One region of the Alteromonas sp. 009811495 genome, then DNA from elsewhere that is predicted to be linked to it. Evidence: predicted binding sites of a transcription regulator. Region 1 holds the regulator's gene; each other region holds the start of a gene.
What was found. Region 1 encodes FNR, which switches genes on or off when oxygen is low (the NO sensors DNR and NnrR bind a similar motif). Its sites were predicted from a motif close to TTGATCTAGATCAA; they were not measured.
Positions count from the first base shown of each region.

Region 2: the regulator FNR is predicted to act here: its motif matches at 2,544-2,557, upstream of clpB (ATP-dependent chaperone ClpB).
Region 3: the regulator FNR is predicted to act here: its motif matches at 1,683-1,696, upstream of OZ660_RS05895 (DUF3149 domain-containing protein).

Region 1 covers NZ_CP113972.1:2,111,473-2,115,764, reverse strand. The annotation lists gene OZ660_RS09765 (heavy metal translocating P-type ATPase) at 1-586, shown strand, start outside; gene ccoS (cbb3-type cytochrome oxidase assembly protein CcoS) at 588-866, shown strand; gene OZ660_RS09755 (sulfite exporter TauE/SafE family protein) at 853-1,512, shown strand; gene fnr (fumarate/nitrate reduction transcriptional regulator Fnr) at 1,564-2,304, shown strand; gene uspE (universal stress protein UspE) at 2,475-3,398, shown strand; gene ttcA (tRNA 2-thiocytidine(32) synthetase TtcA) at 3,562-4,292, shown strand, end outside.
Region 2 covers NZ_CP113972.1:2,847,602-2,851,893, reverse strand. The annotation lists gene OZ660_RS13005 (outer membrane protein assembly factor BamD) at 1-575, opposite strand, end outside; gene rluD (23S rRNA pseudouridine(1911/1915/1917) synthase RluD) at 762-1,745, shown strand; gene pgeF (peptidoglycan editing factor PgeF) at 1,750-2,475, shown strand; gene clpB (ATP-dependent chaperone ClpB) at 2,695-4,292, shown strand, end outside.
Region 3 covers NZ_CP113972.1:1,297,980-1,302,271, reverse strand. The annotation lists gene prmB (50S ribosomal protein L3 N(5)-glutamine methyltransferase) at 1-716, opposite strand, end outside; gene smrB (endonuclease SmrB) at 804-1,424, shown strand; gene OZ660_RS05895 (DUF3149 domain-containing protein) at 1,453-1,578, opposite strand; gene OZ660_RS05890 (MFS transporter) at 1,903-3,234, shown strand; gene OZ660_RS05885 (glycoside hydrolase family 13 protein) at 3,231-4,292, shown strand, end outside.

The DNA.
Region 1 (4,292 bases):
AATAAACGCAAACGTGTATCTCACTGTTAACGGGAAGCTTTTAGGGGCATTTGAGGTCAGTGATACGTTACGAAAAGACACCAAAACCACCCTTAATGCCCTTGGGAAGCATAACTCACTTATTGTGCTTAGCGGTGATACCCAACACAATGTAGATACCCTATCACAGCACCTTCCCATACAGCTTGCAAAAGGTGGTCTTACTCCTGAAGATAAGTTTCACGAAGTACAGGCAATGCAAGCCAGCGGAAAAAAAGTGATGATGATGGGAGATGGTATTAATGATGCACCAGTATTAGCAAGCGCCGATGTTGCTATAGCGGTGGGTAATGCAACGGATGTAGCAAAAACCGCCGCCGATGTTATCTTACTTGGCGATCAATTACTTTCTGTTCCAGAGTTAATTACCACCGCCAAGCAAGTAAAACAAAAAATTAGGCAAAATATTGGCTGGTCTGTAGGTTACAACATTCTGATTCTACCATTTGCTGTATCTGGTTTGCTTTCACCTTGGATGGCTGTGGTAGGCATGTCACTAAGTTCTATTATTGTGGTGACAAACTCAACCCGACTATTGAGTAAGTAGCATGAGCATTATTTACGTCCTTATACCCATCGCCATCATTATCGTGGCCGTCGCTATCGTTATTTTCTTTTGGGCTGTAAAGTCCAATCAGTTTGAAGACCTCGATCGTCAAGGCTACAGTATTTTGTTTGATGATGATCTGTCGCCAGAGGAAAAACAACTTGCAGAACAACGTAAGAAACTGCAAGAAAAAGAAGAATTAACTCACTTATCTAAACACACGAACACAGCGAAAACATCAGTCAATCAACCTGAAAACGAGACTCATGGAAGGCATTAATTACTTCTCTGCCTTTCTCATTGGGCTCGCAGGCGGCGTTCACTGTGTAGGAATGTGTGGGGGTATTGTCACCGCACTACGAATGGTTACCCCAAAAGGCGTTTCACCCTTCCCCTATACCCTGACTTATAATATTGGGCGCATTGTCAGTTATACCATCGCAGGCGGTATAACTGGTTTTTTTGGAAAAATTGCCGCAGATTATATTCCTCTCGCAAATTATGCACTTTCACTGATTAGCGGCATCATGCTGCTGCTGTTGGCATGCTATCTCGGGCAGTGGTATACAGGCTTAACCAAACTAGAACGGTTGGGCAACGGGATATTTAAAAAAATACAGCCTTACTCTAAACGTTTTTTACCATTTAGAACGCCGCTGAGCGCCTTTCCCTACGGCTTCATTTGGGGATGGTTACCGTGCGGGTTAGTCTATTCAACTTTAACATGGTCATTGGCTTCTGGCAGTGCCTTGCAAGGTAGCGCAATTATGTTCTTCTTTGGATTAGGCACCTTGCCTACACTGATTGCGACAAGCTTGGGGAGTCAATGGTTGATCTCTGGATTTAAAAACACATTGGTTAGACAAGGGATCGCGAGCATAATGGCTATATATGCTGTTTATCTGATTTATCGCGCAATCGCCTAAATCTTGCGGTATCATAACAAAGTAAACCCTGTAATTTGTGAGTTAGCATTTATGAGCAAAGGAAGCCAATTCTCTATACATTGTCAAAACTGCAGTTTCAGTCATTTATGTCTACCAGTGGCATTGAATAAGACAGAAATTGAGTCTCTTGATGACATCATTGAGCGTAAAAAGCCACTCCACAAGGGCGATACGCTTATCCAAACTGGCGATACCTTTCGTTCACTCTTTGCTGTTCGCACAGGCTCTTTCAAGTCTTTTGTTACAAACAAAGAAGGTGAAGAGCAGATAACAGGTTTTCACTTTCCCGGCGATATCATAGGCTTTGATGCACTACGTGAAAATCAGCATCAAAGCTACACGCAGGCTCTTGAAACTGCAATGGTGTGCGAACTCCCCTACGAAACGTTAGATGAAATGTCAGTACAATTTCCAAAACTTCGTCACCAGATTATGAGCTTCATGAGTGCGGAAATTAAGCAAGATCACGATATGATTATGCTGTTAAACAAACGCACAGCCGAAGAGCGTCTCTTATATTTCATCTCGCATTTGTCTCAACGTTTTGAGGAACGTGGTTTTTCACACAGAGAGTTTCACTTAACGATGACTCGTAACGAAATAGGTAACTATTTAGGTTTGACCATCGAAACGATAAGTCGCCTGTTAAGTCGCTTCCAAAAAGACGGTATTATCAAGGTAGATGGCAAGCTTATTACTATTTTAGATTTTGATAGGCTTAGTACAAAACTAGAAGCACTTAACGGTCCCAGCGTTGTGTGTAACGGTTAGGAACCCTAATCAGCAACTGGTAACAAGATTAAGATTGGCGCTTTGTTTGCGCCTTTTTTATTTATTGATCTAAAACAACTAACGTTTTTAGTATTGTCGTTTACACTTACCTTAAGCGTCCAACGTATTTATAAAACTAAATACTAAGCTTTTGTTTATAAGGGGTAGTTATGATTGAGTACAAACGCATCCTTGCTGTTGTTGATGCCGAGCGAGACACACAACCTGCCTTAAGCAGGGCCTACGAATTAGCGTCAAAATTGGGCGCTTCAGTAACAGCCATGATGGTGGTATACGATCTCTCTTATGACATGACCACTATGCTTAGCCCTGATGAAAGAGAGTCAATGCGCGACGCTGTCACTAACGAACACGCCAAATGGCTATCAGGAGAGCTTCACAAGCAAGGCTATGGAGAAACTGATATTGTTGTTGAATGGAATAATCGCGCCTATGAATCAATTATTCATTATGCCTTGGACAATCAAATCGATTTAGTGGTTAAAGCAACTAAGAAACATGATGACTTGGCATCCGTTATATTTACGCCCACAGACTGGCACCTGATGCGTAAATGCCCTCGTCCAGTATTATTGGTAAAAGAGCACGATTGGCCAGAAGGTGGCGAAATTATTGCTGCTGTAAACGTAGGTACTGAAGACGACGAACATGCCGCGCTCAATGATAAAATTACCGTTATTGCCAACGACTATGCGTCGCTTTTAAAAGGGAATGTCAATCTTGTTAACAGCTACCCTTCAACACCGCTAAATATTGCTATTGAAGTCCCTGAGTTCGACCCTGACACTTATCATGATGCGGTTAAGCAGCACCACCAGAAAGAAATGCGCGCCCACGCACTTAAATATGGTGTACCTGATAATAAATGCGTAGTTAAAGAAGGATTACCAGAAAAGGTTATCCCCATGGTTGCAAAAGACATTGACGCAGAACTCGTTATCATCGGCACAGTTGGCAGAGTTGGCATTTCAGCCGCTTTGATTGGTAATACTGCAGAACATGTTATCGATGAACTGAACTGCGATGTGTTGGCACTCAAGCCCGACGGTTTTATATCACCGTTGGCAAACTAAGTACTGTGCAAAGTAGGATGTCAATATGCTAACCGAACAAGAGCTCTGAACGAACAAGTGCTCTGAGTAAACAATAGCGAATAAATTAACGCGCGCAGGCATGGTTTCGAAAAGGTGCTTTATTGTATAATGTGCCTTTTATTACAAACCAAGCTAGTTAATTATGAGTCTAGGCACAAATGGTGCTGATGCGGCGCCTTTAAATGCGACGCAAAGTAAGCAAAAGTACAACTTCAACAAACTTCAAAAACGCCTTCGCCGAAATGTGGGTAAAGCCATTGGCGATTTTGGAATGATTGAAAATAATGACAAGGTAATGGTGTGCTTATCAGGCGGTAAAGACAGTTACACCATGCTCGACATTCTTTTATTTTTAAAGAAAATTGCGCCTATTCACTTTGACATTGTTGCCGTAAACCTAGACCAGAAACAGCCCGGTTTTCCGGAGCATATTTTACCTGAGTATCTAGATAGCATTGGTGTCGATTACAAAATCGTCGAAGAAGACACCTATTCAATTGTTAAAGATAAAATTCCTGAAGGTAAAACAACCTGCTCTCTTTGCTCCCGTTTGCGTCGCGGTATTTTGTATCGCACTGCGAAAGAATTAGGAGCAACTAAAATTGCACTAGGCCATCACCGTGATGACATGCTAGAAACCTTCTTTTTAAATATGTTTCATGGCGGTAAACTAAAATCGATGCCACCAAAGCTTGTTAGCGACAACGGTGAACACATTGTTATTCGCCCACTAGCCTATTGCACTGAAAAAGATATCGAAAAATATTCTCAGGCAGCAGAGTTTCCTATCATTCCGTGTAACCTATGCGGTTCACAAGAGAACCTACAGCGCCAGAATATTAAAGCCATGTTGCAAGATTGGAATCGTCGCTT
Region 2 (4,292 bases), 740 kb from region 1:
CGCATATAAAAACGCGCAATGGCAATCTCATAGCGTGCTAAGCGGTCTTTGATGTATACCATACGCTGTTTTGCATCCGCAGCGTATTTACTATCAGGATATTGCTGAATAAGACGTCTAAAATCTTCGAATGCTTGACGAGATTTGGAGGGGTCTCTATCTGTACGATCGATATTCATCAATTCTTGAAATAAATTGCTATCAGACTCCATATTAGTCAAGCCACGCATGTAATAGGCGTAATCAACGTCTGAATGATTTGGGTTTAAACGAATAAAGCGGTCGATAGTTGCTAACGTCTCATCAATCTTACCTGATTTGTAATAGCTATAAATCAGATCAAGTTGAACTTGGTGAGATAAAGGACCGAAAGGATAGCGTGAGTCCAATGCGCTCAATGTTTGTGCAGCCGCGCTAAAGTTGCCGACTTCCATACTTTGCTTCGCACTGTCGTAAAGTTGCTGCGCACCCATGTTAGCTAAAACGGCTTTCTCTTCATTATCTGAAGAACTGCATCCTGCGACAGATATCACAGCACCTAATAAGACCGGCGCTAGTAAACGAAATGATTTCATAATAATTCTAGTTTCCTGCTAAACAGTTTAAATACTTCGCTGTCTAAGCTCACGTGTTAAACAACAACACTTTAATTGCATTCTAACGTACTAACGGTGAGAAAAACCATACAAAAACGTAAACAACGCAGTGTACAGCGTGAATAGTTGTTATAATACTCTTTTTTAGACGTAATCAATGGTGTTATGACACAGTCGCCCAACACAATACAATTAGAAGCTTCAACGGAAGCTGCGCATTTTGGTTTACGGTTAGATCAGGTTTTAGCTGATTTGTTCCCTGAATATTCACGTTCCAAGTTAAAAACTTGGATCTTAGATGGGAACGTGGCGGTAAACGGAGAAGTTATCACAGTACCTCGCCATAAAATGGAGATGGACGAAGTGATTACCGTCAAGGCCGAAATGGACGTTCAAGTAACGAGCAAAGCACAAGACATTGCCCTCAACATTGTTTATGAAGATGACCACATTTTGGTAATCAATAAACCTGCTGATTTGGTAGTACACCCTGGTGCGGGGAATCCTAGTGGTACAGTACTAAATGCACTGCTTAATCATGTTCCTGATATCGATAAAGTTCCGCGTGCGGGTATCGTTCATCGTCTCGATAAAGACACTACCGGATTGATGGTTGTGGCAAAGACAATACCTGCGCAAACCCATCTTGTTGATCAACTTCAACGTCGTGAGATGAGCCGTGAGTACGAAGCAGTTGCATTGGGAACTATGGTTGCAGGTGGAATTGTAGACGCGCCAATTGGTCGTCACGCAACCAAACGCACGCATATGGCGGTTCGCGAAATGGGCAAACCAGCCGTAACGCATTACCGCGTGATAGAGAAGTTTCGAGCATACACGCATTTGCGCTTAAAACTTGAAACCGGACGAACGCACCAGATTCGTGTGCACATGGCGCACATCAAACATCCTTTGTTGGGCGATCAAGTATATGGCGGTCGTCCGCGTTTACCTAAAGGTGCATCGGAAGCGTTTATCAGTGCTCTTAGAGGGTTTCAGCGTCAAGCGCTACACGCAGCGCAGTTGTCTCTCTTCCACCCAGAAACAGAAGAGTGGATGACGTGGAAAGCACCGTTGCCACAGGATATGCAAGACTTGTTAAAGGCTGTCAAAAAAGACACCGAAGACAACCCGCAGGATATGCTGTAGTCGTATGTCGGTGACCAAGACGATAGAACCGCATTGGCGCTCACCCGACAATATTGTTGCATACACAAGTACGCGACTTGGAGGTGTTAGTCTTGGTGATTATCATGGACTAAACGTAGGAGCGCATGTTGGCGATGACTTATTGCTTGTCAAAGCCAACCGAGCACTTCTGCCACAGCACGAAAAGTTAACGTGGTTAGAGCAGGTACACTCTAACCGCGTTGTTGCTTTACCAACAATTGATACAACTGCCGATGCTGCGTACTCACAATCACCCCATTATTATTGTGCGGTAATGACTGCTGATTGTGTTCCCATTTTAATGTGCAATACCAAGGGAACAGAAGTGGCTGCAGTGCATGCTGGCTGGAAAGGACTAGAAAATGGCGTGATTGCAAACGCTGTCTGTCGTTTCGAAAGCGCGCCAAGTGAATTACTTGCATGGATTGGCCCGGCTATTTGCAAACAGTGTTACGAAGTAGATGAACGAGTTGCTGGGGTGTTTTCATCATATCCCGATGCGCTTTCTACAAGTGATTCAGTTGATAAGTATCTTTTGGACCTACCATTTATTGCACAAACTCAACTAAGTGCTTTAGGCGTGGATAACGTAACTCAAAGTGAACTCTGTACATACTGCCGCAATGATCTTTTTTATTCTCATCGACATGCAACGCACCAAGGTAAACGTGCGACTGGGCGCATTGTGAGTGTAATTGGTATTAAGTAGAAGGTAGTGCTGTTCTGGCAGTTGATTGGCCAAGTAGCGTGACTAAGCCATTTTGTATTATCTGTAGTTTGTTCTAAATCAACTATTTTGGTGTTTTTTACCCCTTTCGGCATCTTTTTAGCCAAGATTGCATTTTCGTACTTGAATCATAAATCACCAGATCCCATAACTACATCATCGAATTAAAAACATTTTATGTTTTCTTTTTAGGTTGAGATTATGAGATTAGACAGATTTACCAGTAAATTTCAGCTCGCTATATCCGATGCTCAATCACTCGCATTGGGTCGAGATCATCAATACATAGAACCTGTACATTTAATGACTGCCATGCTCAATCAGCAAGGCGGCTCAGTACGACCACTGTTAGACCAAGCTAATATCAATGTAAATGCTCTGCGTTCTGCATTAAGTCAAGCTATCGAACGTCTTCCAAGAATCGAGGGTATTGGCGGTGATGTTCAGTTAAGTAAAGACAGCGGTGTGCTACTTAATCTGTGTGACAAAATAGCGCAGCAGCGCAAAGACGAATACATCACGTCAGAGATTTTTGTACTCGCTGCGTTGCAAGACAAAGGGCGATTAGGTGAAATTCTTAAGAGCTTGAATATTAAGCAAGACGCTATTGAAGCGGCCATTGACGATATGCGTGGTGGTCAAAAAGTCACAGATCCAAATGCAGAAGATGTTAGGCAAGCGCTAGAAAAGTATACGACAGACTTAACCGAGCGTGCAGAGCAAGGAAAATTAGACCCTGTCATCGGGCGAGACGACGAAATTCGACGAACCGTGCAGGTGTTGCAGCGCAGAACAAAAAACAATCCTGTGTTAATTGGCGAACCTGGTGTGGGTAAAACCGCAATTGTGGAAGGGCTTGCCCAGCGTATTATTAATGGGGAAGTGCCTGAAGGACTTAAAAATAAGCGCGTGTTGGCGCTTGATATGGGAGCGCTGGTAGCGGGAGCAAAATACCGTGGTGAGTTTGAAGAACGCTTAAAAGCGGTACTTAATGAACTCGCTAAAGAAGAGGGGCGTGTAATCCTCTTTGTCGACGAGCTTCACACCATGGTAGGCGCGGGTAAAGGTGACGGTGCAATGGATGCAGGCAATATGCTCAAGCCTGCTCTAGCTCGAGGTGAGTTACACTGCGTAGGCGCCACAACGCTGGACGAATACCGTCAGTACATTGAAAAGGATGCTGCACTTGAGCGTCGATTCCAAAAGGTTCTAGTGGAAGAGCCAAGTGTTGAAGATACCATTGCTATACTGCGCGGGCTTAAAGAGCGCTACGAACTGCATCATTCTGTAGATATTACTGACCCTGCTATTGTGGCTGCGGCAAGTTTGTCTCACCGTTATATAAGTGATAGGCAATTACCCGATAAAGCTATCGATTTGATTGATGAAGCCGCTTCAAGTATTCGTCTTCAAATTGATTCAAAACCAGAAGATATGGACCGTCTAGAACGGCGTATTATTCAGCTAAAGCTTGAAGAGCAAGCGTTGGCAAAAGAGACGGACGACGCTAGTCACAAGCGCTTAGAAATGATTGAGCTAGAACGTGAACAAGCGGAAAGTAAATATGCAGAACTAGAGAAAGTGTGGCTAGATGAAAAAGACGCCATGCAGGGGACGCAAACAATAAAAGGTGAGCTTGAGCAAGCTAAGCTTGACCTTGAAATTGCACGACGTGCTTCAGATTTAAACCGCATGTCTGAATTGCAATATGGCCGTATTCCTGAGCTAGAGGCTAAACTAGAGCAAGCCGCAGAAAATGAAACTCGTGAAACTAAACTTGTCAAAAACAAAGTAACAGA
Region 3 (4,292 bases), 810 kb from region 1:
CCTGCCGCGAGCGCAAGCTCAGGCTCATGGTGATATTCCTCAGGTAAATCCGCCATATCTTCGGCGTCGACATAAGGTGGGTTAGACACAATAAGGTCGTATCGTTGACCTTCTAAACTTGAAAACAAGTCTGATTGAATGGGGTAAACACGGTGACTTAATCCGTGCTCCTGAATATTGATATCCGCCACTTCTAACGCGTCGGTACTGATGTCCACTGCATCAACTTGCGCTTCAGGATAGGCGTGCGCCAACGCAATGGCGATACAGCCCCCGCCCGTGCACATATCGAGGATACTCGAAGGTGCGGTTTCCACAAACGGCGCAAATTCATTTTGAATCAGCTCAGCAAAAGGCGAACGCGGAATAAGTACACGCTCATCAACATAAAATGGCATGCCACAAAACCACGCCTCATTGGTGATATAAGGCAGCGGCATACGGGTTTGTACGCGCTTAAGTACAAGCTCTGCAATTTTCTCGCGTTCACTTTTGGTTAACCGAGATGTCAGTACACTTTCACCGACTTGCTCTAAAATAGGGTGTGGCAAATGCAGCGCCTGCATAACCAAGCTTGTCGCTTCGTCCCATGCATTGTCGGTACCATGACCAAAATACAACGCCGCATCATTAAATCGACTGGTTGCCCATCGTGTCATATCTAACAAAGTATGCAGATCTTCAATGGCTTCTTCTAGGTAAAACTTATCGGTCATGGTGTTTGGGTACATCAACAATTACAAAGCTGGTATCATACTAACATTTAGTGTGTTCGCCCATGTTAATTTGCATATTGATTCATAATGAAAGCGTTTAAAAAAGAACTAAAAGCCTTAAAGAAACAAACTTTAGCTTCTAAACTGAACAATGCGGGTAGTATCGACCGTGTTGAAGAAGAGACCTTTTCATTTGCCGATGCAATGCAAGGCGTAAAACCCCTTCAGCAGGACAAAATTGAACCTGATAAACAAGTCGCGCTATTTAACAAACGCCAACAGGCTTCAACAGCACACCTCACTCATAGCAAACAACTTGCTGCCTCATTTAGTTTTTCAGACATGTATCAGGCTGCTTTGCCGCAAGAAGGACCAATGCGTTATTGCAGAGACGGCGAGTCTTCCCACATTGTTAAGCAACTAAGACGCGGTGATTACTCACCTGAGATGATGCTAGATTTGCATGGTTTAACAAGAGAAATGGCAAAAGCGGAACTGGCAGCACTTATTCACTCTGCTAGAAAATCGTCAATTGACTGTGTAAGCATTATGCATGGTTTCGGGCAAGGCGTTCTTAAAGCCGCCCTGCCACATTACCTTGTACAGCACCCTCACGTAAGAGCATTTCACCAAGCACCACTGGAATACGGCGGACAAGCGGCGCTGTTGGTATTAATTGATATCCCGTTGCAAAATAATAAACGTTAGAAAATTCAATGTAGCAGGTGATAAACGTTTATTTTTCCTCGTCAGCACTATTGTGCATAAACAGGTATGTGTAATACATCATCATGCCAACAATAATACCTATACCTAAAAGTGAGCCCCACACTACTGGGTCTTTAATCATTGTCCACAACATAATCGTTCTCCTCTTTAACTGCATTAATCATAGAGAAAGAACAGCAGCCTAAACCTGATCTAGATCAATGTGCCAAGCGCCAAACACTTCACTGTTGGGCATTGTTGATCTACATCAAATGATAGGTGAAAGTCGTGTTTCAGTTCTGTTCCTAACAAAGTAACCGCAATGCTATTTTTGTATTGGTGTACTAATCCTCTTTTCACTTTTCAGCAATTACCTTCGGCTTAGCAAATTTCTGGTAAATACATTTGACAGATAAAACTTAAACGATTAAGTTTTGATAACGAAATGTTACCAAATTATTAATAACGAGTTTTCAATATGAAAGATTCACTCAAGCCAACAATGAGCTTCTGGCAAATATGGAACATGTGCTTCGGGTTCTTTGGCATCCAATACGGATTTGGTCTGCAACAGGCCAACTTAAGTCCGATCTTTCGTTATCACGGTGCGGCAGAACATGAGCTTCCCATTTTGTGGCTAGCAGGACCAGTTACTGGATTACTTATACAGCCTCTTATTGGCGTGATCAGCGATGGTACTTGGACTCGCTTTGGGCGTCGTAAGCCATTTTTCATGATGGGCGCATTGGTAGGTTCTATTGCTGTTATGTTCATGCCCTACGTACCTGAACTGTGGATGGTTGTTGGGCTATTTTGGATGCTTGATGCTGCCATGAATACCGCGATGGAACCTTACCGCGCCCTTGTTGGTGATAAAGTAAATCACCAGCAAAGACCACTAGCCTACGCGTTACAGACTTTCATGGTGGCAGCAGGGCAAATGCTTGCGGGACTTATGCCGCTGATCATGATTGCATTTGGTGTTTCAATTGAAACTGACGGCAAAGAAATTCCCGAAGTTGTTAAATACTCTTTTATCGCCGGTGTAGTGGTCATACTGATTTCTTCGACATGGTCTTTTTTTACTACCAAGGAGATACCACCAGAAGATATAGCCGCCTTTCGCAAGAACCAGCAGCATAAATCGGTCGGTCACGTTTTCTCAGAGCTATTAAATGCAATGCTAGAAATGCCCAAATCATTAAAAGCAATTTGGTGGGTAAAACTCGCCACATGGTTTGCACTGCCATTAATGTGGCAATACCTCTCATTGTCAATTGCTCGCCACGTTTATAACGCTCCCACACCAGATAGCCCCGGTTTTGTAGAGGGAACGGCACAGGTAGGCATGGCATTTACTATCATGAATATCGCCACTATTGTGATGGCCTTTGTGATTGTTCGCTGCGTGAAACTTATTGGTGATGCCAACACCTACGCGCTTTTTCTTCTAATTGGCGGCGCTGGTTTTTTGTCGATGCAGTTAACTACCGACCTCAATATGACTTTCGTTTGTATGGCGTTGATAGGCGTTGGCTGGTCGGCTGTAATGACGGTGCCCTTTATTATTACTGCTGATGTTACCCCGGCAGCAAGAGTGGGTGTTTACATGGGTTTACTGAACGCCATGATTTGCCTTCCTCAAATTCTTGAAATGGTCACTATCGGCTATGTGTACGATTCTCTACTAGCCAGTGACCCTCGAAACGCACTAGCGTTATCAGGCGTACTATTCATCATAGGTGCTGGCTTAGCACTTCGCATTAATTCCAAGCCAGACCATATAGCCAATCAGGAGAAAGTAGGATGAAACTTAGCACTATCAGCCGTCAATGGTGGAAAGAAGGTGTGGTGTATCAGATATATCCTCGCAGCTTTCAAGACTCAAACGGCGATGGAATTGGTGATCTTAGAGGCATCATTCAGCGACTCGACTATATCGCATCCTTAGGCATAGACATCGTCTGGCTCAACCCTATTTATCAGTCACCTAATTACGATAATGGCTACGACATATCAGATTATCGCAACATAATGGATGACTTTGGCACCATGCGCGACTTCGAAGAAATGCTGGAAGGATTCCATCAACGAGGTATCAAGGTGGTTATGGATCTTGTGGTAAATCACTCAAGCAGCGAGCACGAATGGTTTAAAGCCTCACGGGCTTCACGAGACAATCCTTACCGCGATTATTATCACTGGTGGCCAGCTGAAAAAGGAACTCCACCGGAGCGTTGGTCGTATTTTGATGAAGAAGGCAGCGCGTGGGCGTTCGACGAGCAAACTAATGCGTACTATTTGCACTACTTTGATAAAACGCAGCCGGACTTGAACTGGGAAAACCCAACTGTACGCAGAGAAATTTTCGACATGATGCACTTTTGGTTTAAAAAAGGCATTGATGGGTTCAGGATGGATGTTATTACGTTTATCTCTAAGCACGACGGTTACCCGATATTTGAAGGTGTGCATGGAGATAAAATGATTGACGTATATGCCAGTGGTCCTCGTCTTCATGAATTTTTGCACGAAATGAACCGGGAAGTACTGCAACACTACGACATAATGACGGTCGCAGAAGGACCGGGCACTAATTTGTCGAATATTCACGATCTTGTTGATGAGGACCGACAAGAACTCAATATGAATTACCATTTTGAGCATGTTGAACTCGGTCTAGACGCCCGAAAAATCGTGAATAGCGACCACAAAAATCTTGTCAAGTTTAAGAAAATTATGAGTGACTGGGCAACAGCTTTTGACGAAAAAGGCTGGGGTACCCAATGGCATACAAATCACGATTTTCCTCGTCAAGTCTCATGGTTCGGCGACGATACACCTGAACACCGAGAACAATCCTCAAAG